DNA from 4 places in the Micromonospora narathiwatensis genome. Region 1 is predicted to be linked to each of the others. Evidence: riboswitches for the same ligand, from Rfam matches in the RefSeq annotation. Region 1 holds a riboswitch; each other region holds the start of a gene.
The links. A riboswitch is a leader RNA that binds a small molecule or an ion and turns the genes downstream of it on or off. The one in region 1 is predicted to bind cyclic di-AMP.
Positions count from the first base shown of each region.

Region 1 (5,474 bases):
GGCGAGCAGTTTGTGCGCGGCGTGGCTGAAGACCAGGTTGCCGGTGTTCTTGCCGATCCAGTCCCGTTCGTAGGTCTCCTCGGCGGTGAGTACGTCGAACGGGCCCTTGCGGGCGCGCAGCAGGATCCGCTGGTGCATCCGGGGTGTCCACCTTCCGTCCCGGGCACCGCGTGCCCGGCGGGGACCGGGGGCGGCCCGACCGGCCGGCAGTACGGTTCCCGTTCCGTGCAGGAGCCGGAATCCTACGCCATCGGGCTGAGCGGGCGGCGTCCCGCTCGCCCGTCCGGCGCGTGGGGGCGCCGGCCTTCCATCTGGTGCACGGTGATGCGGACTGCGACCCAGGTCGGTCGAGCACGCCGCGCGGCCCGACCCGGGCCGAGCCGCACGCCACCCGCCCGATGCCCCGCGCCGCGGCCGTCCATCCTGGTCAGTGCCCGGATCCGCGCGGACGCGACACGCCCGGCGGCGGTGCGGCGCCGCGGCATCGGCGGTAGGTTGGAGCCGTGCTTCCGATCGCGCTCACCTGTCCCGTGTGGTGGGTGGCGCGCTGGTGGGCCCGCACGCTGGCCAGCCTGGCCGTGTTGGTCGCCTGCTCGCTCGGCGCGGCCGCGCTGCCCGTCGGCCCGGCCGCGACCGCGCAGGCCGCTCCCCGATTCGCCGCCGGCCCCGTCGAGGCCCTGACCCTCCGGGTCGGCACCGCCGACTCCGCGCCGGGCTCGGCGGCTCGGGTCGGGCCGGGAGCAGGCAGCACCGGCTGGACCGGTGCCGCGGACCGGACCGGCACCGCCGACCGGACCGGCACCGCCGACCGGGCCGGTGCCGCCGATCGGGACCGTGCCGCCGACCGGGCCGGTGCGGTCGATCGGGCCGGCAGCGATTGCCGGCAGGTCGGGCCGGTCGGTGCGCCAGATCCGGTGGCGTCGCGTCTGGCCGTGGCTTTGCCGGCCGACCGGCAGCACGCCCTGGTCGGGCTGGTCCCGGCGACCGTCGGCTCCCGGGCCCCGCCCACCCGCTGACGACCCGCGGGCCGCGGCCCGCCCTCGCCGTACCGACCGAACCTCACCCCGCACCCGCCCGACGGCGCCCGTAACCGGTCGCGCCCGCACTCGGGCCGGTGCGGACCTCTCCGTCACATCGTTCCCGTGAGGTGCCGACCATGCAGCAGACCGTTCTCTACCACTTCCTCAGCAAGATCCCCGAGGCCGCCGCCATCTGGTCGGCCCTGCTCGTGCTCGCCCTGGGCCTGCTGGCCGCGCTCGTCGCCAGGCCGGAACGGGACGTTCCGGTGGAGGACGCCCCCGACCCGGCCGCCGAGGAGGCGGCCCGCCACGCCGACCTGCGCCGGTACGCCGACGAGGTGGCGGTGGCCGCCGCCGGGGCCGCGCAGACCGCCCGCCGGCGCCGTGAGCAGTGGCTGACCGCCCAGGCGGCGGCCGACCGGGCCTGGCGGGCGTACGACGAGGCCGAGGCGGGCGCCCGGCGTCTCGCCGGTGCCGCCGTGCTGCCCGAGCCGCGTACCCGGCGCACGCCGGCCGAGTACGCGGCCCGGGAACGGTGGCTGCACCACGCCGCGATGGTGGCCCACTGGCACGGCGACCTGTCGGCCCGCCAGCTCGCCGACGTCCTGGCCCACCGCAACGGGTGGGATCCGCGCCGGCACCCGGCCGAGCAGGAGATCGTCCTGGCCCGCGTGGTACGCGACGGCCGGTGGGCCGGTTGGCGGGCCGCCGCCGAGCGGGAGGAGCGGGCCTGGCGCGACGCCGAGCTGGCCGCCGACGCGGCCCGCGCCCTGGCCCTGGAGGCGTACGCCGCCACCGAGGCGCTGCGCCCCGGGCCGGCCCCGGTACGCCGTGCCGAGCCGGTGGCCCCGACCCGTGCGGCGGTGCCGGCCGGCGGTGCCGCGCGCTTCCGCCCGGCACGGGTCGGCTGAATCGTTACCCAAGTTCGGTGAGTCCCGTCACTGTCTGCCCGGAAACGGTCATCCGGATCAGTGCGGGCGATCGACTCCCGCAATTCCGGAACGATCATCGGTGCGGTGTCCGATTCTTGCCCGGCGGTTACGGGATAACTGCCTGTCCCATTGAGTCACATCAGTTGCGAGCTGTTCCGGTCGGCGCCGGTAATTCCGATGTTTAAGCAGGTCGGAGCGGTTGGCAGGAGGCGAGCCCACCGGTAGTGTCGGCGCGTCCGGTGCGGTTTTCGATCGCAGGTGGCGACGCCGTACCGACCCGCTTAATCGTGATCTTCGCGAACCGGGGACCCAGTGCAACACCGGGGTGAATCCGCGAGCTGCGGCCCGCGGTAGGGCGTACTTCCCGCCCGAATCCGTCAGCTAACCCGGTAGGCGGCCACGGAAGGAGTGCCATCCTCGTGCCAACCTCCCCCCGATCCTCCCCCCGCCTCCACGGAGCCGCGGTGCCCTCGCTCGCCTGACCGGCGACCGAGTTCCGGCAACCGCCCCCGCAGCCCGGCTCACCGGCGCTGCCCGTTCCTGCGGCCACCCCGCCCGGCAACGCGCGTGACCCCGTCCGCGCGTCGGGTCGGCGTGCGCCGCTCAGGCCCTCGTGGAGGAATACGTGAAGCACCACCTGAAGCGTCAGCTGGGGCGCCTCGCGACCGAGCGCCCCTACCAGATCGTCGCCGGCTCCGCGGCGGCCCTCGTGCTCGCCGGCGGCGCCAGTGCCGCGCTGGCCAGCGCCGATGAGGCGCCCGCCCGTCAGGAGCACACCGCCGCCGTCGCCGAGCTGGCCCCCCGGCTCGGCGAGGTCGCCAGCCGCGGCGAGGCGCGCGTCGCCGCCCCGTCGCCGTCGGACTCGCCGAGCGCGTCGCCGTCCGACTCGCCGAGCGCGTCGGAGTCGCCGAGCAAGGCCAAGGCGGACCCGGACGTGACCCGTACGGCGAAGCCGAAGCCGACGCCGCCGTCGACCAAGGTCCTCGACTACAACTACCAGGCGCAGACCGCCTACTGGAACTGTGGCCCGGCCGCGGTGCGCAACGCGCTGAGCGCGAGCGGCATCGAGACCACCCAGGACGCGATGGCCGTGCCGCTGAACGCCGGTGAGAACGGCACCAACTCGGCCGAGGACACCACCCGGGGTCTGAATCAGATGGTCAAGGGCAGCCCGTACCGGACCCACATGATCCCCGGCCAGGCCGCGACCCCGGCCCAGATGGACCAGCTCCAGGCCGACGTGGTCAAGGCCGTCACCGACGGTCGGGGCGTGGTGGTCAACATCGCCGGCTCCGCCACCGACACCAACGGCGGCTGGCACTCGTTCCCCGGCGGCCACTACATCGCCGTGGTCGGCTACCAGGACGACGGCCGGGCCGTGAAGATCGCCGACTCGGCCAACCCGGCGGTGCCGTCCTACTGGATCACCACCATCAACCTGGCGAACTGGGCCGCCACCCGCGGCTACTCGGCCTGATCGCACCCCTCCCCCCGTCGGGCACCGGCTCCTCCGAGCCGGTGCCCGACCTCGTATGCGCGGTGTCTCGCGCGGGTGGCCGGTCCGATGCGACACTGCGCCGTATGGCCGACGAGACGGGTACCCGCCATCTGCTGCTGCTGCACGGCCTGGGCGCCACCGGCGAGGTGTGGCTGCCCTGGGCGCCGCTGCTGGAGAGCCGCTGGGCGGGGCGCTGGCTCGCCCCCGACCTGGCCGGCCACGGCTGGTCGCCGCCGCTGCCGGCGTACTCCTTCGAGGACCTCGCGGACCGGGTGGTGGCGGGTCTCGGCCCGGTAGCCGACCGGCTCGGCCCCCGCGACCGGCTGGTGGTGCTCGGGCACTCGCTCGGCGGGGTGGTGGCGCTGGCGCTGGCCGCGCGGACACGGGGCCTGCCGGTCGACGCGGTGATCGGGCTCGGCATCAAGGTCGCCTGGTCCCCGACCGAGCTGGACAAGGCCCGCGAGCTGGCCGAACGGCCGGTGACCTGGTTCGCCAGCCGGGACGAGGCGGCCCGCCGCTACCTGCGGGTCGCCGGGCTGGCCGGGCTCTTCGCCCCCGACCATCCGGTGGTGGACGCCGGGCTGCGCCGCGAGGACGGCCGCTGGCGGCTGGCCATGGACCCGGCCGCGTTCGCGGTGGGGGAGCCGCGGTTGCCCGACCTGCTCGCCGCGACCGACGTGCCGGTGCTGCTGGCCCGGGGTGAGCAGGACCCGATGGTGACCGACGCGCAGCTCAAGGAGTTGGGCGTGCCGGTGACGACCCTGCCGGGGCTCGGCCACAACGCGCACGTCGAGGACGCGGCCGCCGTTCTCGACCTGCTCGCGCCGTTCGCGTCGCCCGACCGGCCGTGACGCCGTCGCCCCGTGGACGGGGCGACGACATCACGACCGCGGGTTGCCGTCAGTACGTGCAGCCGGTGGCGGGCAGGGCGGACGGGGCGGGTGGGGTGACGCCGTCGTAGATGGCCAACAGCATGTTCTGCGGGCAGCGGTTGGCGCCGTTGACGCGGACCTCCAGGTGCAGGTGCGGGCCGGTCACGTTGCCGGTGGCCCCGGTGTAGCCGAGGACCTGGCCGGCGCTGACCCGGGAGCCGGCGGCGACCGAGCGCGAGTTCAGGTGGCAGTAGAGGTAGTACGCGCCGTCGTCGCCGGTGATGCCGATGCCGAGGCCGCAGTTGCCGCCCACGTGCCCGATCGTCCCGGAGGTGATCGCGTACGTGGTCGTGCCGGTCACGGTGGGCAGGTCGATCGCCGGGTAGTCGTGGTGCGGGTCGTCGTACTCGCTGCGGGGCAGCACCGACTTGCCGATGATGAGGCGGTAGTTGCCGGTGCCGCCGCCGCTGCCGCCGGTCAGGTACTGCCAGGTGGTGGCGTCGACCGAGCCGCCGGAGAGGCCACGGGCGGACTTGAAGTTGTTCACGGCGTTGGTCGTGGCGGGGCCCCAGTCGCCGTCCACGGCCAGGCCGTAGCCGTATTTGTTGAGTGAGGTCTGCAGCCCGCGGACCGCGTCGTTGTTGGCTCCGGCGCTCAGAGTGACCACCAGCTTGCCCCAGGTCTGCGGCCCGATCTGGCCGTCGGCGGAGAGGCCGTTGGCCGACTGGAAGGACTTCACCACGGAGGTGGTGCCGGCGCCGTACTGGCCGTCGACCGTGAGGCTGTAGCCGCGGTGGCGCAGCAGGTACTGGGCGGTGGTGACGTTGGCGCCGGTCGAGCCGTTGCTGAGCAGGGGCCAGGCCGGTGCCGCGGCCTGGGCGGCGGTCGGGCCGGTCAGTGCGGCCGCCACGGCGAGCGCGAGCGCGCCGAGCCAGATCGCGAGTCGACGAAGGAGGGTTGGCATGTGTGCTCCTGTGGACGAGGGGTGGTGGCGTGCGGCGGACCGCATCGCCGGTAGGGCCGGCGACATTGCGCCGGTGGGCTGCCCGGGAGCAAGTATGATGATGATGTTCAATATTTACAACGATCGTTGAATGGCGGTGATCTTCCGCACACCGAAAGACCGCCCCGCCGAAGGCGGCGGGGCGGTCCG
Region 1 covers NZ_LT594324.1:655,148-660,621, forward strand. The annotation lists gene GA0070621_RS02980 (polysaccharide pyruvyl transferase family protein) at 1-138, opposite strand, end outside; gene GA0070621_RS02985 (hypothetical protein) at 504-1,016, shown strand; gene GA0070621_RS02990 (hypothetical protein) at 1,157-1,930, shown strand; cyclic di-AMP (ydaO/yuaA leader) riboswitch at 2,220-2,362, shown strand; gene GA0070621_RS02995 (C39 family peptidase) at 2,565-3,428, shown strand; gene GA0070621_RS03000 (alpha/beta fold hydrolase) at 3,533-4,300, shown strand; gene GA0070621_RS29755 (peptidoglycan-binding protein) at 4,350-5,285, opposite strand.

Region 2 (5,474 bases), 2.1 Mb from region 1:
GACCTCGCCACGTTAGTCGGTGCCGGCGGCGTCACGTCTCCCGCTCCCGGAACCGGCTGGATCGTTCACGATCTGCCGATTGCAGCGGTATCGATAGATGTCTTACGGGCATAGGGTGCCGTTGAACGGCCTCAGCGTTCCTTCCGGAAGGAGCGACCCGTGATTCGCCGCCGCCCCCTCGGCCTCGCCGTCGTCCTCGTCGCGGCCACCGCCCTGACCCTGCCGGCCCCCGCCACCGCGGCCGGCTACCCGTACCAGGACCCGGCGCTGCCGGTGGCCACCCGCGTCGCCGACCTGCTCTCCCGGATGACCCTGGACGAGAAGATCGGCCAGATGACCCAGGCCGAACGCGGCGCGGTGACCGCGTCCGACGTGGCCACGTACCGGCTCGGGTCGCTCCTCTCCGGCGGCGGTTCCGCGCCCACGCCCAACACCGCCACCGGCTGGGCCGACATGTACGACGGCTTCCAGCGGGGTGCCCTCGCCACCCCGCTGGCCATCCCGATGATCTACGGCGTGGACGCCGTGCACGGACACAACAACGTGTACGGGGCGACGATCTTCCCGCACAACATCGGCCTGGGTGCCACCCGTGACCCGGCGCTGGTGCAGCGGATCGGCCAGGCCGTCGCCGAGGAGATCTCCGGCACCGGTGTCGACTGGGACTTCGCGCCCTGCCTCTGCGTCGCCCGCAACGACCGCTGGGGTCGCACCTACGAGTCCTTCGGCGAGACGCCGGACCTGCCGTCGGCCATGTCCACCCTGGTCACCGGCCTGCAGGGCGGCACGCTCGGCGGGCCCACGTCGGTGCTCGCGACCGCCAAGCACTATGTCGGTGACGGCGGCACCAACGGCGGCGTCGACCAGGGCAACACCCAGCTCGGCGAGGCCGACCTGCGGGCCATCCACCTGCCCCCGTTCCAGGCCGCCGTGCAGCGCGGTGTCGGCGCGGTGATGATCTCGTACAGCAGTTGGAACGGCGTGAAGCTGCACGGCAACCAATACCTGATCACCACCGTCCTCAAGGGAGAACTCGGCTTCTCCGGCTTCGTCGTCTCCGACTGGAACGGCATCGACCAGATCGACGGCAGCGCCGGCTTCACCGCCGCCGAGGTCAGCACGGCGATCAACGCCGGCATCGACATGGTCATGGTCCCCACCGCCTGGAAGACCTTCATCAGCACCCTGCGCGCCGAGGTGCAGAACGGGCACGTGCCGGTGAGCCGGATCGACGACGCCAACCGGCGGATCCTCACCAAGAAGTTCGAGCTGGGCCTGTTCGAGCGGCCGTACACCGACCGGAGCTGGACCCCGACGGTGGGCAACGCCGCGCACCGGACGCTCGCCCGGCAGGCCGTCCGTGAGTCGCAGGTGCTGCTCAGGAACACCGCCGGGATCCTGCCGCTGGCCCCGGACAACAACAAGATCTTCGTTGCCGGCAAGAACGCCGACAACATCGGCAACCAGAGTGGGGGCTGGACCATCTCCTGGCAGGGCGGGTCGGGCACCGTCACCCCGGGCACCAGCGTCCTCCAGGGCATCCGGGCAGCGGTCGGTCCGACCACGACGGTCACCTACAACCAGCGCGGCACCGGCATCGACCGGACCTACCGCGCGGCCGTCGCCGTGGTCGGTGAGACGCCGTACGCCGAGGGCCAGGGCGACCGCGCCGGCAGCATGAGCCTCGATCGGGAGGACCTGCGAACCATCGCGACGCTGCGCAATGCCGGCGTGCCGGTGGTCGTGGTGCTGATCTCCGGCCGGCCGCTGGACATCGCCGCCGAGTTGCCCAACTGGACCGCGCTGCTGGCCTCCTGGTTGCCCGGCACCGAGGGTGGTGGCGTGGCCGACGTCCTCTTCGGCGCGTACGCGCCCACCGGGAAACTGCCGATGACCTGGATGAACTCGGTCAGCCAGCAGCCCATCAACGCCGGCGACGGGCAGGTGCCGCTCTTCCCGCAGGGGTACGGCCTGACGTACTGAACGGCGGTGTTCGCGGCGTTGTAAGGCACCTTCGGACGGTGCGCAACTCGACCGGCGACGCCTTCGCTCGGCCGGGTGAAGAACTTCACAAGAAGTGGGCGATCATCCGAAACCGTCCCTAACGTCGTTTGCGTTCGCGATCGCGGACACCACGGGCCGGTAACGCCTAATCCCGCCACCGGCTCGTGGTACCTGGACCTCAGGCGGGAGCGGGGGACCCACATGTTCCTCGGTGCTCGACACCTCGGGGTGAAGCCGCCGATCCGGCGGCCGGGCTCCTCGGCCCGAACCCGACAGCTCACCTCGTCGGCGTGGAGGAAACCCACATGGCAACTGAACAAACCGCACGTCACCGACGCCTCACCCGGCGCAGGGTCGCCGTCGGGGCGCTCGTCGCCGGCGCCGCCACCGGTGCCGCCGCGATCCTCGGGCCGGCCGCGCCGGCCAGTGCGTCCAGCGTGAACTGGGACGCCGTCGCGCAGTGCGAATCCGGCGGCAACTGGCACATCAACACCGGCAACGGCTACTACGGCGGACTCCAGTTCTCGAAGGGCACCTGGAACGGCTACGGCGGGCAGCGGTACGCCAGCCGTGCCGACCTGGCCACCCGCGGTGAGCAGATCGCCGTCGCCGAGAAGGTCCTCGACGGGCAGGGTATCGGCGCCTGGCCGGTCTGCGGCCGCAAGGGCGGCTCGACGAAGCACTACTCGTCCACGTCGGAGTCCGCCGACCACCGGTCCCCGAAGAAGGCGAAAAGCGAGCGGGCGTCGCGGCACGAGCAGTCGACCAGCCGAGGCCACCGGCGTACCGCGCCGAGCACCGGCGGCACCGGCAGCTACGTGGTCAAGCGCGGTGACACCCTGTCCGAGATCGCCGAGGCGCGCGACATCACCGGCGGCTGGCACGCGCTGTACGAGCGCAACCGGCGGGTGGTCGGTGACGACCCGGGCCTGATCTTCCCAGGCATGCGCCTGCGGCTGTCCTGATCCCGTCGTGGGGCGGCACCCTGCCGTCCCCGCGATCGGCGCTGACGCATGCGGAGAGTGGCCACTCCCGGCGGGGTGGCCACTCTCCGCATGGCAGCGGCGCGGGGCGCACCGACGTGCCCGGCCGGGTCGGCGCCGTCGGGCGTGGTTGCTAAGGTCACGGTGCTCCGGAAAGACGTGAAGAAAGCGCGGCTATGACCAACGACCCGTTCTCCGCGGCCGCTAGCCTCGACGAACTGCTCACCCAGACCCAGCAGGCGCTGTCCTCGATGCGTTCGCGGGCCGCCGAGCAACCCGACGGCGACCCGGGGCGGTTGCTCCGCGCCGAGGGCTCCGCGGCCGACGGCCGGGTCCGCGCCGTGGTCGTCCAGGGTGGCCGGCTCGAGTCCGTCGCCGTCGACCCGGAGTTGGCCGAGGCGGGCATGGCGGCGGTCTGCGGGCACGTCGTGGTGGCCGTCAACGCCGCCCTCGCCGACCTCGACGCCCAGGTCAGCGCCTCGGCGCGGGCCGACGTCGACGCCCTGGCCGTGCGGCTCGGCGGGCTGCAGGAGCAGTCGGTACGGCAGATGGAGCTGTTCAGCCGGGCGATGGAGGACGTGATGGCCCGACTCAACCGGGGCGGCGACACGGGCGCCCGGGCGGAGCGCTGAGGCGAGCGGCGTCCCGCTCCGGGACGGTGGCCAGCCGCTCACGACGCCTTCGAGACGGACGAGACACGGCTGACGAAGCGGCCGGCCGTCGGGAGGACGACGACCGGCCGCTTCGTCGGTGATCAGGAGAGGTCGACCGCCGTGTCGTCGATGACGAAGGAGGTCTGCAGCGAGCTGTCCTCCGCGCCGGTGAACTTGATGGTGACGGTGGTGCCGGCGAACGACGAGAGGTCGAAGGACTTCTGCGCGTAGCCGGTGTTCTTGTTGAGGTTGGAGTAGGTGGCCAGGGTGGTGCTGTTCGCCTGGAGGGTCAGCTTGTCGTAGGCGGTGGTCGTGGTCGACTCCGCGGTGTCGATGTGCAGCCAGAAACTGAGGGTCGCCCGGCAGCCGGACGGGATCGTCACCGACTGCGACAGGGTGTCGGTGTGGGTGGTGCCGTAGCCGTCCAGCCACGCCTTGTACGAGCCGCCGTGCGCCGCCTGGCCGGTCGAGTTGGTGATGACGCCGGAGCTGGCGGTCCAGCTCACGTTGCCGGACTCGAAGCCGGGGTTGGCCAGCTTCTGGCCCGAGCAGCCCGCGGGCGGGGTCGTCGAGGAGCTCGGGGTCGGCGTCGGCGAGCCGCTGGTGCAGGTCGGGTCACCGGACTGCGCCGGCACGCTGACCGCGTCCCAGGCGGCCTTGACGGTGTTGAACTCGGTGCAGCTGCTCGGGTAGAGGTTCTTCGCCGCCTGCAGCGTCCAGGTGCGGTACTTCAGGTACGACGAGGACGTGGTCTTCAGCAGCATCGCGTTGTACATGATCTTGATGGCCGGCTGGATGCCCAGGCCGGTCACGGTGCTGCTGTTGCAGGTCGGGCTGGTCGGCTGGCCGTTGGTCGGGTTGCTGCCCATGGCCAGCAGGTAGAACCAGTGGTTGCCCGGGCCGGCCGCCTTGTGCACCTCGGTGCTGGGGATGCTGCTGGAGTAGCAGTTCGGGTCGCCGAGCGCCGACGGGTTGTACATGTTGCGGATCGGGCCGCTGCCGACCAGGTTGATCTTCTCGCCGACGAGGAAGTCGGGAGCGTCGTACGCCGCCGGCTCGTTGGCGAACCACTCGGTCGCGGCGCCGAAGGTGTCGGCGACGAACTCCTGGGTGCCGCTGCCGGAGATGCCGCCCGGGGTCTTGTCGTCGATGCCGTGGCCGATCTCGTGGGCCACCACGTCGAGCGAGCCGATCCACTGGCCCGCGGTGTTCTTGCCGATCTGGACCTGGGTGCCGTCGTAGTAGGCGTTCTGGTCGTTCAGGCCGACCCGGATCGGCCACGCGCCGCCGCTGCCGTTGGCGCCGTTACGGCCGAGCCACTGCGACAGCATCTTGTGCTCGGTCTGCGCCGCGAACAGCGCGTCGACGCAGCCGGTCTCCTTGTTGGTGGCGGTGCCGTTGCCCCAGGTGTCGGTCGACTTGCTGAACGTCGTGTTGTTGGCGGCGTCCTGGCAGCTCTGGTTGGTGACGTTCGGGTCCTTCATGGAGTACGTGCTGCCCGACAGCGTGGTGTTGAGGGTGAGCGGGCTCGGCCCGTTCCACGCGCCGGTGCCGGTGCCGTACACGATGTGCTCCTGCGTACGTAGCACGGTGCCGGTCAGCGCGTCGACGTCGACGGTGAGCCGGCTCGGGCCGTCGGCGTCGGTGCCACGGACCGTGGTCTCCCAGGCCAGGGCCGGTTGGGCGCCGAGCGTGTAGACGACCAGCTTGGTGCCCTCGACGGTGTCGACGGTCTTGAGCTGGGCACGCGCGGTCTTCGCGGCGGCGGCCGAGGTCAGCTTCGGAGTGGTGGCGAGGCTGCCGATGCTCCGCTGCTGGGCGACGGAGGCGTACT
Region 2 covers NZ_LT594324.1:2,760,952-2,766,425, reverse strand. The annotation lists gene GA0070621_RS12200 (glycoside hydrolase family 3 protein) at 160-1,983, shown strand; cyclic di-AMP (ydaO/yuaA leader) riboswitch at 2,137-2,310, shown strand; gene GA0070621_RS12195 (LysM peptidoglycan-binding domain-containing protein) at 2,310-2,969, shown strand; gene GA0070621_RS12190 (hypothetical protein) at 3,164-3,619, shown strand; gene GA0070621_RS12185 (M4 family metallopeptidase) at 3,742-5,474, opposite strand, start outside.
Region 2: it holds a riboswitch for cyclic di-AMP, as region 1 does, so the genes downstream of both, GA0070621_RS12195 (LysM peptidoglycan-binding domain-containing protein) here and GA0070621_RS02995 (C39 family peptidase) in region 1, are expected to answer to the same signal.

Region 3 (5,474 bases), 1.4 Mb from region 1:
CCCCCGAGGGGTACGCTATCCTCGTCTTCATGACCGCACCGACGACCCCGGCCCGGGGCTACACCGCCAGCAAGGACCAGCTGCTCGCGCGGCTCCGCCGAATCGAGGGGCAGGTCCGCGGCATCGAGAAGATGGTCGAGGACGACCGCTACTGCATCGACGTGCTGACCCAGATCTCCGCCATCCAGGCCGCCCTGGACAAGGTCGGGCTCGGCCTGCTCGACGGGCACGCCCGGCACTGCATGCGGGAGGGCGCCGCCGAGGGCCGCGCCGACGAGATGGCCACCGAGATGATGGCCGCCGTCGGCCGGCTGATGAAGCGCGGCTGACCAGAGACCGCCACGAACGCGATGGCGGGCGCGAATCCGGACGGGCCGACCCGTCTGTGACATCAGCTCCGAAACGAGCGGCATGAGCTCCCGCGCCAGCGACCCACAGGCTGCCGAAGCCGGCCAGCGTCGGGTGCCCGGGCCGGCGAGCGACCCCGGCACCCGACGCGTACGGGCCTCAGCGCCGGTCGAGCAGCTTCCGCATGGCCTCGATCTCGGCCTGCTGGGCGTCGACGATCCGCTGGGCGAGCGCCCTGGCCTCCGGGTTGGCGCCCCCGGCCAGCTCGTCCTCGGCCATCGCGAGCGCGCCCTCGTGATGGGCGATCATCATGGCCAGGAACTGCCGGTCGAAGTCGTCGCCGGAGGACGCCGCCAGCTTCGTCATGTCGGCGTCGGACATCATCCCCGGCATGCCGTGATCCATCTCCGGCATGCCGTGGCCGGCGCTCGCCGACGGGACCGGCCGGCCCCAGGCGGCGAGCCAGCCGGTCATGGTGGCGATCTCCGGCGCCTGGGCCGCCTCGATCTGCCCGGCCAACTTCTTCACCTCCGGATCGGCGGCCCGGCCCTCGGCCAGCCCGGCCATCTCCACGGCCTGCCGGTGGTGCGGAATCATCCGCTGGGCGAACATCACGTCGGCGTCGCCGAACGACGCCCCGGCGGAGGGCGAGCCGCTGCCCGCCGAGCCGGTGCCGTGGCCGGAGCCGGCGGTCGAATGGTCGGTACCGCCGCAGGCGGCCAGGGCCAGCGCGGCGGTGACGGTCGCGCCGGCCAGGGCGGCCCGACGCACAAGGGTACGAGTGAACACGGTTGAGCCTTTCGGTGTCGGAAGATACGCAGCGGACGGCGGACGCGGGTCACCGGTTCTTCCGGTCCACCCGCGCCGGGGCGTCCTATCTGCGCAGCACCGACGCCGTCGCCAGGCGCAGCCCGTACGGCCGGGGCGGCGGGGCGCGCGGCCCGCGGGCGGCGCGTGCCGGGCCGCCGAGGGTCAGCCCGCCGGGCCGTGACCCGGCCCGTAGCAGCACGGCGACCAGCAGGGCCACCGCGAACGCGCCGAGAACCGCCAGGCACACGCTCCACCCGGACGGGTCGCCGCCGAGGTCACGTAGCGGCAGCACACCCGCGTGACAGCCGTCGCCCGGACAGCTCTCGACCATGGTCGGCGCGGCGGCGGCCGGGCGCCCGCCGATGTGCCCGCCGTCATGCCCGCCGGACCGGCCGGCGGCACCGTGCGCGCCGTGCCCGAGGGTGTGCATGGCGGCCAACCCGACCAGCGTGCAGAGCAGCAACAGGAGCCGGACCCACCGCCCGGTCGTCAGCGCCGCCTCCGTACGCACGCCGACCACGCTAGCCGGTGCGGCAGGGCCGACTACGGTGAACCACCGGCCCGGCGACACGTGTCCGGCTGTGAATCGTTGGGAGTCTCGCCATGGGCGCCGACCACACCCGTCCCGCTCCGTCCGCCCCGCCCGGGGTACGACGGATCCTCGTCGCGACGGTGGTGCCACTGTTCCTGCTCACCGTGGTCGCCGCGATCGTGCTCTGGCCACGGGACACCCGGGAGCCGACGGCCGACCCGGACGTGCCCCGCTACCACGGCACGGTGACCCGGGTGGTGACCGAGCCCTGCCCGCCGGCGGCGGAGACGCCGGAGGGCGGTCCGGGCGACTCCACCGGCCCGTGCGGAACGGTCACCGTCACCGCCGAGCAGGGCCCGGCCGCCGGGCGGCAGGTCGAGGTGCCCCTACCGGCCGGACCCGGCGCGCCCCGGGTCGAGGTGGGCGACGCGGTCGTGCTGGTCGAGCTGACGGACCCGGCCGACCCGGCGGCGAAGAGCTACCAGATCGCCGAACACCAGCGCGGCGCGCCACTGGTCTGGCTCGCCGTACTGTTCGCCGCCGCCATCGTCGCGTTCGGCCGCTGGCGCGGGCTGGCCGCGCTGGGCGGCCTGGTGGCGAGCTTCGCCATCCTGCTCGGTTTCGTGCTGCCGGGGATCGGCGCGGGCCAGCCGCCCCTGCTGGTGGCCATCGTCGGGTCAGCGCTGATCATGTTCGTGGTGCTCTACCTGACCCACGGGATCACCACGCAGACCTCGGTGGCCGTGCTCGGCACCCTGGGCAGCCTGGTACTGACCGGCCTGCTCGGCGCCGTGGCCACCGCGACCACCCATCTGACCGGCTTCGGCAGCGAGGACGCCACCACCCTGTCGATGTTCCAGGGCGAGGTCGACCTGCACGGGCTGCTCCTGGCCGGCATCATCATCGGCTCCCTCGGCGTCCTGGACGACGTCACCGTCACCCAGGCCGCCACGGTCACCGAGCTGTCGTACGCGAACCCGGGGCTGTCCCGGATCCAGCTCTACCGGGCGGCCACCCGGGTGGGCCGCGCGCACATCGCCTCCACGGTCAACACGATCGTGCTGGCGTACGCGGGCGCGTCGCTGCCGTTGCTGCTCCTGCTTGTCGCCGACTCCCGCCCGCTGAGCCAGATCCTGACCAGCGAGTTCATGGCCCAGGAGATCGTCCGCAGCATCGTGGCCACGCTCGGCCTGGTGGCCGCCGTACCGCTGACCACCGGGCTGGCCGCGGTGGTCACCGCCGCCGGCCGGCGGGCCGGGTCGGACACCGAGCCGGCGAGGCCGCCCGCGGCCCGGCCACCGGCGGAGCGGGGCGAGGCCCTGGAGGCGCTCGGCGGGGCGGTCGCGGGGCGGCGCGGACCGTCGGGGAGCACGGAGGCCGCATGGTGAAACTCCGCAGCGTGACCGCCGGCTTGAAACGCGACGCTGGTCACGCAGGGCTACGGCGAAATCGCGCTATTGGTCGGCTTCCGGACGTAGATCGCCGCGGGGACTGTCAGGTAACGTCGCTGCCGGTCACCGCCGAAGGCGCGCTGCGGCGCCTGCGGTGCCACCGCCCAATCGCTCGAAGGCGAGCCGGGGAACCAGGTACCTGGGGTGAATCCGCGCCAGCGGTAGGGGCCACTTCCGTCCCGAACCCGGCAGCTAACCCGGTCGGCGGTCGACGGAAGGGAACACTGTGACGGCACCCCTGCGCCACTGGTTGACACCCGTGGTGGCCGTACTCGCCGCGTTCGCCATCGTCGCCGGGCCGACCCCGGCCATGGCCGCGCCCGCCAACCCCACCCCTTCAGGGCACGAGGAGGACAACGATCCTCCGCTCATCACGGACGTCCTCGACGCCACGAACCGCGCCTACCTTCAGGCCAAGGCGAAGCTGGAGAAGTCGAAGCAGCGCCAACTCCAACTGGCCCTGGAGGTACGGGCGGCACAGGCCGAACTCGACGCGCTGCGCCCGCAGGTCGGCCAGATCGCCGCGCAGTCGTACCGCACCGGCCGGATCGGCGCGATGGCCATGCTGTTGGAGAGCAACACACCCGACTCCTTCGTCCGGCGGGCCGCCGCCCTCGACGAGCTGAACATGGTCAACGCGCAGCGGCTGGCGGAGGTCAACGCGGCGAAGACCCGCGCGGAGCAGGCCAAGATCGCGCTCGACGGCGAGGTGCGCGAGCAGGAGAAGCAGAAGAACGCGATGGCCCGGGAGAAGGTCGCGGCGGAGAAGGCGTTGTCGCTGGTCGGCGGGCGTGGCTTCACCGGCGGTCTGGTCTCGGCCACCTCGCCGGTGGCCCGGATCGGGCCCGGTCGCAGCGCAGACGGCGGCTGGAAGCCCGAGTCGTGCAGCGAGAAGGACCCCACCACCTCGGGCTGCATCACCCCGCGCACTCTGCACGCCTACAAGGAGGTCCGGCGAGCCGGTTTCACCCGCTTCGCCGGCTGCTACCGGTCCGGCGGCCCGTGGGAGCACCCGAAGGGCCGGGCCTGCGACTGGTCGTTGCAGAACAGCGGCTTCGCGCCCTGGCACAACAACGACACCCGGATGTACGGCAACAACGTCGCCGCCTTCCTCATCCGCAACGCGGACCGGCTGGGCATCTACTACGTGATCTGGAACCGGCAGATCTGGTTCCCGGCGACCGGCTGGAAGTCCTACAGCGGGCCCTCCAACCACACCGATCACGTCCACATGTCGTTGCTCTAGTCGCCGTCGTCGGTCAGCGTCGTGGTCGGGGTGCCGGCGGGCACCTCGGCCACCATCCGCACCTCGCCCGCGCTGAGCCGGTACGACATGCCGGCCACCGCGCACCGGCCCGCGGACACCAGCTCGGCGAGCACGGTGGACCGGGCGAGCAGCGCCTCCAGCGTCTGCGCGATGTGGATGTCGACGATCCCGTCCACGTCCTCGATGCCCTGCCGGGCGGCCCGGCGGAGGCTGGGCACGACGGCCTCCACCACGGCACCGAGGTGCCCGGCCGGGGAGGTGCCGGTGGCGACGGCGTCCCGGGCGGCCTGCACCGCCCCGCAGGAGTCGTGGCCGAGCACCACGACCAGTGGTACGCCGAGCACGGTGATCGCGTACTCGACGCTGCCGAGCACCTCGGGGCCGACGGTGTGGCCGGCGGTCCGCACCACGAAGACGTCGCCCAGGCCGCGGTCGAAGATGATCTCGGCGGCGAGGCGGGAGTCGGAGCAACCGACGATCACCGCGAAGGGGTGCTGGCCGTCCGCGACGGCGGCCCGGTGCCCGGCGTCCTGATTCGGATGATGGGGTACGCCGGTGACGAAACGACGGTTTCCGGCGTACAGCTCGGCGAGCGCCTGTTCGGGAGTGGTCGGCGTCACGGCAGTCACCTCGTCCTCGCGCGAAACGACCTGGTCGACCCGGTCGGCGGCGGAGACGGCCGCGCGAACCACCGTCACACCCACAGCCAAGATACGTCAAGATTTACGTGATACAGATTTCATGTGTTGGTCGACGCTTGACCGGACGGCAGCGGAACCGGGCCAGGGCGGGAGCCGGGACGCGCGGCCCGAAGCCATACCATGACCACCATGGCGACGACAGCGGGCGAGAACGGGAGCGGCCGTAACTGGACCTTCCTCACCAACCACGGGCACGTACTGCTGGCCATCGCGCGCAACCCGACCGCGCGGCTGCGGGACGTCGCCGACGAGGTGGGGGTGACCGAGCGGGCCGCCCAGGCGATCGTCGCCGACCTGGAGGCCGGTGGTTACCTGCGCCGCACCCGAGTGGGGCGGCGCAACGAGTACACGATCAACCCGAGCGG
Region 3 covers NZ_LT594324.1:5,889,547-5,895,020, reverse strand. The annotation lists gene GA0070621_RS26010 (metal-sensitive transcriptional regulator) at 30-329, shown strand; gene GA0070621_RS26005 (DUF305 domain-containing protein) at 508-1,137, opposite strand; gene GA0070621_RS26000 (DUF6153 family protein) at 1,223-1,669, opposite strand; gene GA0070621_RS25995 (YibE/F family protein) at 1,762-3,078, shown strand; cyclic di-AMP (ydaO/yuaA leader) riboswitch at 3,233-3,363, shown strand; gene GA0070621_RS25990 (coiled-coil domain-containing protein) at 3,368-4,387, shown strand; gene GA0070621_RS25985 (carbonic anhydrase) at 4,384-5,028, opposite strand; gene GA0070621_RS25980 (helix-turn-helix transcriptional regulator) at 5,230-5,474, shown strand, end outside.
Region 3: it holds a riboswitch for cyclic di-AMP, as region 1 does, so the genes downstream of both, GA0070621_RS25990 (coiled-coil domain-containing protein) here and GA0070621_RS02995 (C39 family peptidase) in region 1, are expected to answer to the same signal.

Region 4 (5,474 bases), 3.2 Mb from region 1:
CGCGGTCGGTGGCGGCGAGGGGAACGGCCGACCACGGGGTGGGAACGCCCGGATAACGGGCATCCGGCACCGGCGGAGCCCGGGCACCGGCATGGCCGCGACAACGGCCGCGACGACGGCCCGTACCCTCATTCAGCCCGTCGTACCCGCCGCGTGACCACAGGAGCCCCCGCCTTGAGCGACCAAACCACCCTGGACCGGGAGATCGCCGTCGAACAGCGACATCTCGACCGGGTGTACGCCCGCCTGGCGGAACTGCGCCGGTCGGCCGCCGAGGCCGAGCGGGAGGGCTACCGGCTGGCCCGGGTCGGCAACTTCGGCGCGCTGGTGGAGCGGGACGCGATGGTGTTCCACGCCGCACAGCGCCGGCACGTGCTGGACGCCGAGCACGAGGGGCTGGTCTTCGGCCGGCTCGACCTGCGTACCGGGCAGGTGCTGCACGTGGGCCGGCTCGGCGTACGCGGGGAGAACGCCGAGACGCTGGTGGTCGACTGGCGGGCGCCGGCCGCCGCCGCCTTCTACCAGGCGACCCCGGCCGACCCGATGGGCGTGGTACGCCGGCGCACCATCCAGTCGTCGGCGGAGCGGGTCACCCGGATCGAGGACGACCTGCTGGACCCGGAGGCGGCGCCGCCGGACCTGGCGGTGGTCGGCGACGGCGCGCTGCTCGCCACGCTGTCCCGGGCCACCGGGCGGGGCATGCGGGACATCGTCGCCACCATCCAACGGGAGCAGGACGAGGCGATCCGCTCGCCCGGTTCGGGGGTCACGATCGTCTCCGGCGGCCCGGGCACCGGCAAGACCGCGGTGGCGCTGCACCGGGCCGCGTACCTGCTCTACTCCGACCGGGCCCGGTACGCCGGCGGCGGCATCCTGGTGGTCGGCCCGTCCGGCGTGTTCGTCGAGTACATCGCCTCGGTGCTGCCCTCGCTCGGCGAGGAGACCGCCACCCTGCACTCGCTCGGCTCGCTCTTCTGGGGCATGTCGGCGACCCGCACCGACCCGCCGGAGGTGGCGGCGGTGAAGGGGTCGCTGCGGATGCGCCGGGTGCTGGAACGCGCGGTCCGGGACGCGGTCCCGGACTCCCCCACCGAGCTGCGCCTGCTCTACCGGGGCGAACTGCTCCGGCTGGGCCGGGCCGAGCTGGACGCGATCCGGGACCGGACGCTGTCCCGTGGCGCGCGCCGCAACGAGGTGCGCCGGGCCGGCTTCGACGCCGTCCTCGCCGCCCTGTACAAGCAGGCCCGTGGGCTGCGGATCGGCCGGTTGCCGGAGCAGCCCGCGTTCGAGGACGAGATCATCGACCGGCCGGAGTTCCGGGAGTTCCTCAAGGCATGGTGGCCACGGCTGCACCCGCGGCACGTGCTCGGCTGGCTGGCCCGCCCCGAGCGGCTGCGCCGGTACGCGGGCGGCGTGCTCGCCGCCGGCGAGATCCGGCTGCTGACCGAGGCGTACCGGACCCTGGACACCGAGGGGCTGACCATCGCGGACATCGCCCTGCTGGACGAGCTGGACGCGCTGCTCGGCAAGCCGGTGCAGCGGACGAAGCCGAAGCGCGACCCGTTCCAGCTCGCCGGGGGCGTCCGCGAGCTGAGCACGTTCGCCGACCGGCAGCGGGCGGCCCGGGCCGCCGCCCGGGAACGCCCGGAGGACTACCGCGACTACGCCCACGTGGTGGTCGACGAGGCGCAGGACGTCTCGCCCATGCAGTGGCGCATGATCGGCCGGCGCGGCCGGCTGGCCTCCTGGACGGTGGTGGGCGACCCGGCGCAGACCGCCTGGACGGGCGACCCGGAGGAGCTGACCCGGGCCCGGGACCAGGCGCTCGGGCGGCGGCGCCGGTCCCGCTACGAGCTGACCACCAACTACCGCAACTCGGCCGAGATCTTCGCGGTGGCGGCGGCGGAGATCCGCCGGCGCTACCCGGACCTGGCGCTGCCGACCGCGGTGCGCTCCACCGGGGTGCCGCCGGTGGAGCGGACCGTGCCCGTCGCCGAGCTGCCCGCCGCGACCGTCGCGGCGGCCGACGCGCTGCTGGCCGAGGTCGAGGGGACGGTCGGCGTGATCACGCCGGTGCCGCGCCGGGACGAGGTCGCCGGCTGGCTGGGCGACCTGGGCGGCGGCCGGCTCCAGGTGGTGACCAGCCTCCAGGCCAAGGGCATGGAGTACGACGGGGTGGTGCTGGTGGCGCCGAGTGAGATCCGGGCCGATCCCGGTTCGGGGGTACGGACGCTCTACGTGGCGCTGTCCCGGGCCACCCAGCGCCTCACCACGCTCGACCCGGTGCGCTGACGACGGCTTGCGGTCGCGGCGTGGCCGCGGGCGCCCGAGCCGGCGCTTCCCGTCGCCCGGACGATCACTTGCATACATAGCGATGTGAGCATAGATTGTGCCCGGGCGGGTCGCGGGACGAAAGGGTGTGGGCGTGGGCGCAGGTCATGACCACAGCGGCACGGTCACCAACGCCGCACACCGCCACCAAGGTCGGCTCTGGGCCGCGTTCGGGCTGCTCACTGCCCTGATGCTGGTCGAGGCGGTGACCGCGTTCGCCACCGGCTCACTGGCCCTGCTCTCGGATGCCGGGCACATGTTCACCGACGTGCTCGGCATCGGCATGGCGCTCGCCGCGATCACCGCCACCCGGCGCGCCAACACCGATCCGCAGCGCACCTTCGGGCTCTACCGGCTGGAGGTGCTGGCCGCGCTCGCCAACGCGATCCTGCTCGGCGCGGTCGCCGCGTACGTGCTCGTCGAGGCGGTACGCCGGTTCGGCGAGCCGCCGGAGGTGCTCGCCGGGCCGATGCTGGCCGTGGCGGTGCTCGGCCTGCTCGCCAACATCGTCGCGTTCGCGCTGCTGCGGGCCGGCGCGCAGGAGAGCATCAACCTGCGCGGGGCGTACCTGGAGGTGCTCGGCGACCTGCTGGGCTCGCTCGGCGTGATCGCCGCCGCGCTGGTCATCGTGTTCACCGACTGGTGGTGGGCCGATCCGCTGGTCGCCGTCGCGATCGGGTTGTTCATCCTGCCCCGGACCTGGCGGCTCGGGCGGGCCGCGGTCCGCATCCTGGTGCAGGCCGCCCCGGAACACCTCCAGGTCACCGCGGTACGCGACCGGCTGGCCGCGGTGCCCGGCGTCGCCGAGGTGCACGACCTGCACGTCTGGACGCTCACCTCCGGGATGGACGTGGCGTCGGCGCACCTGACCGTGGCTCCCGACGCGGAGGTGGGCGAGGTGCTGGCCGCGGCACGGGCCGCCCTGCACGAGGACTTCCGGATCGATCACGCCACGTTGCAGATCGAACCCGGAGCGTCGGCCGGAGCGTGCGGCCCGGTCGAGTGGTAATTAGGGCAAACTTAAATCCAAGTGGCTATTGTTCATCTGTGCCGGCTTCGTTCCGATTTTCGGTCCCCGCCTTGGCGGCCCGATCGGCGCCCGGCCGGTAGGCTCAGTCGCGGTCTCCGCAGGTGGCGCAGCGCGTCGCCGGTGGCGGCCGTCGCCTAATCGCCACAGCTCGGCGAGCCGGGGAACCACGTTCCTGGGGTGCATCCGCGTCAGCGGTAGGGATCTTCCGTCCCGAACCCGTCAGCTAACCCGGTCGGCGGTTGACGGAAGGACACCTGGAATGCCACCTGCACGACGGACGGCCGCCCGGTTGGCGGCCCTGCTCGTCGCGGCGCTCGCCCTCGGCATCGCGACCGCGCCGGTCTCCCCCGCCTCGGCGACCGCCCCGACCGGCCTGCTCGCCGCCGCGCCCGGCGACGACGAGGGCGGCACCCCGGCGCTGCGCGCCCAGCTCGACGCGGCCAGCAAGGGCTGGCTGGAGGCGCGGGCGGCGTTGAACCAGTCGGTGAAGCGGCAGCAGCAGCTCGCCGCCCAGCTCAAGACGATCAACGAGGAGCTGGGCGTACGCGACGCCAAGGTCGGCGAGATCGCCGGGGTCGCGTACCGGAGCGGACGGCTCGGCACCGCCGCGGCGCTGCTCGACAGCAGCAGCCCGCAGGGCTTCATGGACCGGGCCGCCACCCTGCAACAGGTCGCCGCGCACGAGGACCGCGCACTGCGCGACCTGATCGACACCCGGGACCAGGCAACCCGTACCCAGGCGGCGCTGAACGGCGAGATCCAGGAGCAGCGCCGGCAGGTCGCGGTGATGGCCAAGCGCAAGGAACAGGCCGAACGCGCGCTGGAGGTGGCCAACAGGCGGGCCGCCGCCAGCACCACCGCCAACGGCGGCAGCGTGCAGGGCACGTCCCGCGCCAACGCCACCCCGGCCCCGCGCAACGCCGACGGCTCCTGGCCCGCGGAGTCGTGCAGCGTCAACGACCCGACCCCGGCCAACGGCTGCATCACCCCGCGCATGCTGCACGCGCTCCAGCAGGCCAAGGCGGCCGGGTTCACCCGGTACGTCTCCTGCTACCGGCCCAGTGGCTCCGGCGAACACCCGAAGGGCCGGGCCTGCGACTTCGCCGCGCAGAAGGACGGCTTCGGCGGGGTGGCCACCGGCGGCGACAAGACGTACGGCAACAACCTGGCCGCGTACTTCATCCGCAACGCCGACCCGCTCGCCGTGCTCTACGTGATCTGGTACAAGCAGATCTGGCTGCCCAGCAGCGGGTGGAAGGCGTACAGCGGCGGCAACGGCGACCCGTCCAGCGACCACACCAACCACGTGCACCTGTCGGTGTACTGAGCCCGCCGCCGGCGGACCGGCTACGCCCACCGACGTACGCCGGATGTCGCCGCGCGCCCCACGACGCCGGGCCGGCGACGACCGAGCATCGGGGTATGAGCCGACTCTCTCCCGCCGGGCGCAAGGCCCTGCTCACCCTGCACCTGGTCACCTCGCTCGGCTGGCTCGGCGCCGATCTGGTGCTGCTCGCCCTCGGCGTGGCCGGACTGCGCGGGGCCGACCCCGAGGTGGTCTACCCGGCCGCGGGCCTGCTGGCCACCTGGCTCTTCGCCCCGCTGAGCGTGCTGGTCTGGCTGGTCGGGCTGACCAGCGCGCTGCTCACCCCGTGGGGCCTGCTGCGCTGGCGCTGGGTGTTGGTGAAGTTCGCGATCACCACGGCGATGCTGGGGTTGGTGCTGCTGTTGCTCACCCCGACGGTGCGCCGGCTCGGCGAACTGGGGCCGGACCTCGCCACCCGGGACCGGCTGGACCTGATCATCCCGCCGACGGTCTCCAGCACCCTGTTGATCGTCATGACCGTGCTGTCCACCTACAAGCCGTGGGGACAGCTGCGCCCGGCCAACCCGGCGGCCCGCCGTCCGGTGGCGGCGGGGCGACGGCGCTGACTCAGCCCGCCTGTTCCTCCAGGGTGGCGCCGAGCCGGCTGGCGAGGCCGAGGTGGGCCGCCCGGGCCTGCCGGAAGGCGTACCCGAACAGCGGCGCCGGGGCGGAGAGGGTGATCTCGACGTCGATGCGCACCACGCCGCCCGGCTCGTCCCGCAGCCGGGTGTGGTTACGCACCGTGGT
Region 4 covers NZ_LT594324.1:3,898,678-3,904,151, forward strand. The annotation lists gene GA0070621_RS16590 (HelD family protein) at 175-2,292, shown strand; gene GA0070621_RS16595 (cation diffusion facilitator family transporter) at 2,426-3,340, shown strand; cyclic di-AMP (ydaO/yuaA leader) riboswitch at 3,483-3,614, shown strand; gene GA0070621_RS16600 (coiled-coil domain-containing protein) at 3,621-4,688, shown strand; gene GA0070621_RS16605 (hypothetical protein) at 4,784-5,293, shown strand; gene GA0070621_RS16610 (SRPBCC family protein) at 5,295-5,474, opposite strand, start outside.
Region 4: it holds a riboswitch for cyclic di-AMP, as region 1 does, so the genes downstream of both, GA0070621_RS16600 (coiled-coil domain-containing protein) here and GA0070621_RS02995 (C39 family peptidase) in region 1, are expected to answer to the same signal.